2 regions of the Streptomyces sp. NPDC019396 genome follow, and region 2 is predicted to be linked to the other one. Evidence: riboswitches for the same ligand, from Rfam matches in the RefSeq annotation. Region 2 holds a riboswitch; the other holds the start of a gene.

What was found. A riboswitch is a leader RNA that binds a small molecule or an ion and turns the genes downstream of it on or off. The one in region 2 is predicted to bind cyclic di-AMP.
Region 1: it holds a riboswitch for cyclic di-AMP, as region 2 does, so the genes downstream of both, ABZ532_RS09020 (LysM peptidoglycan-binding domain-containing M23 family metallopeptidase) here and ABZ532_RS13235 (M23 family metallopeptidase) in region 2, are expected to answer to the same signal.

What each region holds. Positions count from the first base shown of each region.
Region 1 is NZ_JBEYBS010000006.1:108,672-111,869, forward strand. Features, by position in the region: gene ABZ532_RS09005 (XRE family transcriptional regulator) at 1-381, shown strand, start outside; gene ABZ532_RS09010 (DUF6126 family protein) at 392-532, shown strand; gene ABZ532_RS09015 (tyrosine-protein phosphatase) at 554-1,369, opposite strand; cyclic di-AMP (ydaO/yuaA leader) riboswitch at 1,778-1,931, shown strand; gene ABZ532_RS09020 (LysM peptidoglycan-binding domain-containing M23 family metallopeptidase) at 1,936-2,910, shown strand; gene ABZ532_RS09025 (SGNH/GDSL hydrolase family protein) at 3,098-3,198, shown strand, end outside.
Region 2 is NZ_JBEYBS010000009.1:156,436-159,633, reverse strand. Features, by position in the region: gene ABZ532_RS13240 (pitrilysin family protein) at 1-789, shown strand, start outside; cyclic di-AMP (ydaO/yuaA leader) riboswitch at 1,061-1,229, shown strand; gene ABZ532_RS13235 (M23 family metallopeptidase) at 1,242-2,015, shown strand; gene ABZ532_RS13230 (GntR family transcriptional regulator) at 2,270-2,956, shown strand; gene ABZ532_RS13225 (HPr family phosphocarrier protein) at 3,084-3,198, opposite strand, start outside.

The sequences.
Region 1 (3,198 bases), on a different contig from region 2:
GAGCTGCTCGGTGAGCACCCACCGGAACGCGACTCCGTCATCCGCGGTGGCGGGATGGGACCCGCTGAGGCCGACGGCTGGAGCTACCGGCAGGCCGGCGGCCGGGGCCGCGCCATGCAGGCCCTGCGGGTGCGGGTGCCCCACGGGGCCCAGGGTGATCTGGTGCGGGTCCATCCGGGTGAGGAGTGGCTCTACGTCCTGGACGGCCGGCTCCGGCTGGGCCTCGGGGACACCGTCCATGAGCTCGCCCCGGGGGACAGCGCGCACTTCGACTCGCTCACCCCGCACCGTATCGCCTCCGCCACACCAGGCGGGGTCGAGCTGCTGTTCGTCCACACCCTGCTCCAGAGCCCCGATCCGCACGCGCGACCGCACACCTGAGGAGACCCGCATGCCCGATGCACTTGAGAAGTCCTCGCCGAGCGACCAGAAGTTCCCGCTAGGCCTGGCCGTCCGGCTGTTCGCCTACCTGGTCGCGGGCCACCTGTTCGCGGCGTTCCTCTACCTGCTGTTCACGGTCGGCGGGCAGTGAGGCCGGGGGCGCGCGGAGGTATCAGGCCGCGCCGTCCAGCAGACGGTCGCGCAGCCGCTCCCGGGTCTCGGGCGCGATGCCGAGCCCCTCGGAGAGATAGCGCTCGGGGCCGCCCCAGGTCTCCTCGATGGTCTCGAAGGCCGCCGCCAGGTATTCCGCGCGGGCATCGAAGAGCGGGTTGAGCAGGTCCATGACCTCGGGGGACATGCCGGCGGACGAGGTGTCGCTGCGGCGCACCTTGTAGCGGCGGTGCGGATCGTTCGACTTCAGGTAGTCGGCCTCGATGGCGTCCCGCTCGACGCCCACCGCGAGCAGGGAGATCGCGATCGACAGGCCCGCGCGGTCCTTGCCCGCGGCGCAGTGCATCAGGGCGGGGACACTGTCCTCGGCGAGGGAGTGCAGCACGCTGCTGTGCTCCTCGGTCCGCTCCTTGATCATCTTCCGGTACGAGTCGGACATCCGGCCGGCCGCCTTGCCGTCGGCGAGGATCGAGCGCAGCTGTTCGAGATTGCCGTCGCGCACCATCATCCAGAACTCGGCGCCGTCGGCGGGGTCGCTGAGCGGGATGTTCACGTTCCGCACTCCGGGCAGCTCGACGTCGGCCCCCTCGAGCTTGTGGTCGGCCGCGTTGCGGAAGTCGAAGATCGTGTGGAGCCCCAGGGACGCGAGGAACACCGCGTCGTCGGCGGTGGCGTGGGCGAGGTGACCGCTGCGGAACAGTCTGCCGTGCCGCACCCGGCGCCCGTCCACGGTCGGCAGACCGCCCACGTCCCGGAAGTTGCGCACGCCCGAGAGCTCGGGCTCGGTCGAAGGGACCTGGGGCAGCTGCTGCGTCACGGGGGCTCCTCCGTGTCTGCGGTTGGCGTCGCGCGCCGACGACGGCGTGCACCTGACCATACGACATGGATTCCTCGGGAAATCACCCTGCCCGAAGTGGGTCTGTCTGAGGTTAATGCCGGTTCTGTCCGATTTGATGAATTGGGGAAGGGTGCACCGGTAAGGAATGAGATGGGATTCCCGTCGTGAGCGGGATCATATTCGTGACGGTCCGTTGCCGTGTCTCCCCATCAAACCCCTTTGCGTATAAGGCAATCAAAGATCCGTAATCCACGCAGGGTGACCGGAAAATCCCCGTTGATATCGCACGGGTGAATGCCGACCGAATAGGACTGCTTGTACCGCTCGCCCGACTCGCCTACGGTCGCCGCAATCCGGTCGGACCGCCGAATCCTGCCGCCGTCCGGAATTCCGCACACACCCACGCGTGGCAGGAGCGGGGGACCCAGGTAAGTCGCCGTCCCGGGATTCCGGACGGCTCGGGGTGTAGCCGTGCCATCGCACGGCCGGGCAGCTCCAGCCCGAACCCGACAGCTCACCTCGCAGGCGCCGGAGAGGAATTCGCCATGCCCGGACGGGGTAAGCACCGCCGACCCAAGACCAGCCCGCTCGCTCGCGGATTCGTCGCCGCGGGAACCGGTGGCGCCGCCATCGCACTCCCGCTCATCGGCGCCGCAGGCGCGGCGCACGCCACGGGGAAGTCCGCTCCCGCGGCCACCGCCGAGCACACCGCCGCAGTCGCCCGACAGGCCGCCGCCCCGCAGTCGGTGGCCGCTGCGAAGCCGCCCAGGACCTACACGGTCGTGTCCGGCGACTATCTGTCCAAGATCGCCGAAGAGCAGCAAGTCCGCGGCGGCTGGAAGAAGCTGTACGCCGAGAACCGCGAGGTCGTCGGCGAGAACCCCTCACTGATCCACCCGGGCCTGAAGCTCGCCCTCGGCACCGCGGCGAAGGCCGCGCCGCCGACCGAGCGCCCCGCCCAGGCGCCGGCGAAGAGTGAGCGAGCCTCGCGGTCGGCCGACCGTACCGCCGATGCCCCCAAGGCCGCCCCGGCCGCCCCCAGGGTCAAGGCCGAGGCCAAGGTCGAGGCCGCCGCCCCCGCGGCTGCCGAGGCCCCGTCCGTGAAGAGCAAGGAGTCCTTCTACTCCGCTCCGGTCGCCGGAGGCATCAGCACCGCTTACCGCACCCCGGGTGCCATGTGGTCCAGCGGCTACCACACCGGTCTCGACTTCATCGCCTCCGTCGGCACCTCGGTCAAGTCCGTCGGCCCCGGCACCGTCGCCTCGGCCGGATGGGCCGGCGCGTACGGCAACCAGGTCGTCATCCGGCACGCGGACGGCACCTACTCCCAGTACGCCCACCTCTCCTCCCTCTCCGTCTCGGCCGGGCAGAGCGTGAGTGGCGGACAGCAGATCGGCCTCTCCGGATCCACCGGCAACTCCACCGGTCCGCACCTCCACTTCGAGATCCGCACCACCCCGAACTACGGATCGGACATCGACCCGCTGGCCTACCTCCGCCAGCACGGTGTGAGCCTCTGAACCACTCCCTCCAACTGACGTGACGTCAGTGACGTCCGCCGCTCCCCACCTGACGCGGGGAGCGGCGGACGTCTGTGTGCCGCCGGTATTCCCGTCCGCCGGAAACCGGCTCGGTGGTCTATGTCACGCCCCGTCAACCCCTCCTACGGTGGCGTAGGTCACTTCGCGCGGTGAAAGATGTCGTGACGTGGCAGACGATTCGAGATCAACAACAGACACACTATTCGGGTCGTACGCGGCGATCGGTGACAGCTTCACCGAGGGCGTGGGGGATCCGGGGCCCGACGA
Region 2 (3,198 bases):
CGGCCCGCCACCGCCACGGCCGTGATCGTCGGTGACCTCGCCGACGTCGATCTGGACGCCGTGCTGGCCGACACCATCGGCGCCTGGACCGGCAGCGCGGGCGAGCCCCGCCTCATGGCGCCGATCACCGCCGACGACACGGGCCGTGTCGTGATCGTCGACCGTCCCGGCGCCGTTCAGACCCAGCTGCTCATCGGCCGCATCGGGCCGGACCGCCATGACAGCGTCTGGCCGGCCCAGGTCCTCGGCACCTACTGCCTGGGTGGCACCCTCACCTCGCGCCTGGACCGCGTCCTGCGCGAGGAGAAGGGCTACACCTACGGAGTGCGGGCCTTCGCCCAGGTGCTGCGCTCGGCCGCCCCCGCGGCCCCGGGTGGTGCCACCGGCGCGGCCACGCTCGCCATCAGCGGCTCCGTCGACACCCCGAACACCGGCCCGGCGCTCCAGGATCTCGTCACGGTGCTGCGCACGCTCGCCGCCGAGGGCCTCACGGACGCCGAGCGCGATGTGGCTGTGCAGAACCTGGTGGGTGTCGCCCCGCTGAAGTACGAGACCGCCGCCTCCGTCGCCGGCACGCTGGCCGACCAGGTGGAGCAGGGTCTCCCGGACGACTTCCAGGGACAGCTGTATGCCCGGCTGGCCGCCACCGGCACCGTCGAGGCGACCGCCGCGGTCGTCAGCGCCTTCCCGGTGGATCGGCTTGTCACGGTCCTCGTCGGTGACGCCGCGGAGATCGAGGAGCCGGTCAAGGCGCTCGGAATCGGCGAAGTGACCATTGTCACCGGCTGATTGACGGGAGTGAGCCGAAGGTCCGTGGAGCCAGGAGGCATCCGCGGGTGAGGACCTGCACGGGCCCCGTTGGCGCATGCTCAACGGGGCCCTTCTCTTTGCCCGTTCATCCCTCTCCGCACCTGCCCGTTTGTCCGTTTTGTTGGAGAGGCTGCCTGTCTGCCCTGTGGGATGTGCGACAAAATCTCGTGTTCATTTGGTGATTGGCCGAAGATCGGCTTAGCGTCTTCTGCACTGTCCGCTCGTTGATATGCGCCGCACCTGCGGCAACGGGCAGCTATCGCCGAGTCCCCGTCGGGCGCAAGCCTGGGGAGCCGGGGACCCACAAGTCCCGTGGGGTGAATCGGTACGCCTTCGCGCATCCGCGTGGAGGGGGACCGTAGGAGACCTTCCTGCTCCGAACCCGTCAGCTAACCCGGTAGGCGAGAAGGAAGGAAAGGACAAGCCACTTCATGGCGTTCACCCGTGCCACCGGGAAGCATCGTGGTCCGAGCCGGCTGACGCGCAAGCGTGCGGGCATCGCCGGGGCCGCGGCGCTGGCCACCACCGGCGTCGTCGGAACCCTCGCCTCACCCGCCCTCGCCGCCGAGCCGGAGAGCCCCTCCGTCGAGGACACCGGTCTGAACCAGGTGGTCATCGTCGGCGACACGCTCGCCAAGCAGGTCGGCGCCCAGGCCGACGTCCAGCAGGAAGAGGCGGACCTCGCCGCGTCCAAGGCCAAGGCCGAAGCCGACGCGAAGCGCAACGCCGAGCTCCGGGTCAAGGCCGCCCGGGATGCCGAGGAACGCGCCGCCCGTGAGGCCGAGCGCAAGCGCCTGCTGTCGTACAACCTTCCCGTCGCCGGGTCCTATGTCAGCACCGACTACCACTCGGGCGGGGCCATCTGGTCCTCGGGCAGCCACACCGGCATCGACTTCCACGCCTCCTCCGGGTCCAAGGTCGTCGCGGTCGGCACGGGCACCGTCGTGGAGGCCGGCTGGGGTGGCGCGTACGGCAACAACGTCGTGATCAAGATGAACGACGGCACGTACACCCAGTACGGCCACCTCTCGTCCATCAGCGTCTCCGTCGGCGAGCGGGTCACCCCGGGCCAGCAGCTCGGACTGTCCGGCTCCACCGGCAACACCACCGGCCCGCACCTCCACTTCGAAGCCCGTACGAGCCCCGAGTACGGCTCGGACATCGACCCGGTGGCCTATCTGCGCGGCCACGGCGTCAAGGTCTGACCGAACCGCAACGCGGCAGGCGAAGCTCCGATCCGCGCGCGGTCCCACGGCGCGCGGAGCACGAAGGCTCCGGCCCGGTCATCGAGACCGGCCGGAGCCTTCGGCATTTTCCGGCCAAAAGATATCCATGGACCGGAGCGGGCCATCGGAATTCCGTCCCATTGTCATAGAGTCACCGAACAGACGTCGCTCGACTGATCGACTGGATCTCGCGCGGAGTGAGCGGATGCAGCGGATTTAGGCGGAGGTTCGGTATGCGCATTCCTGCGCGCTCGGTATGCACGGCAATCCGCGACGACATCGTGTCCGGGGTCCTGGAGCGTGGCAGCCGGCTCGCCGAGGAGCAGTTGGCCCGTCGCTACGGCGTCTCGCGCGTCCCTGTGCGCGAGGCGCTGCGCACCCTGGAGTCCGAAGGCTTCGTGGTGTCCCGCCGGCACGCCGGCGCGTGTGTCGCCGAGCCCACCAGGCAGGAGGCCGCCGACCTTCTGGAGACCCGCGTGCTGCTGGAGCCGCTCGGTGCTGCCCGGGCCGCGCAGCGGCGTACCGAGGCCCATCTGAAGGTGCTGCGCGGCCTGGTAAGACTGGGCCGGGAGCGGGCTCGCGGCGGCCAGGGCGAGGATCTGCGGTCACTGGGCGGCTGGTTCCACGAGACGCTGGCCCAGGCGTCCGCCAGCCCCGGGCTGATCACCTTGCTCACCCAGTTGCGGTACAAGATCGCCTGGATGTACGCGGTCGAGCAGCCGGTCCAGCCGATGGAGTGCTGGTCCGAGCATGCGGCGATCGTGGACGCGGTGGCGCGCGGGGACGCGGAGCGCGCGCGGGCGCTCACCGCGGTGCACGCGGAGCGGACGGCCAGGGCGCACCGGCTGCGTATTCCGCCGCCGCGCCCGGCGGTGAGGGTTTCGCAACATCCCGTAAACACAGCGAGCGCGCGTGATTAACACAGGTGCCGTATACAAAAGAGGTTCAATAAACGATTTCCGGGGGGTGTGCCCCCAGGCGTGAATTGCTGTGCCTTGGTGCTCCCGGTATTCCGGTGGCGATCCTCTTCATAAATGCTGCGCCAATTCACACGGTCTCGGGCAGTTCCTCAAGTCCTTCGGCCACCAGCTTCGCCAGCCGGTCCAGTGCCGCCTCGGCGCCGTCCGCGTCGGAGGCGAGCACGATCTCCTCGCCGCCCTCC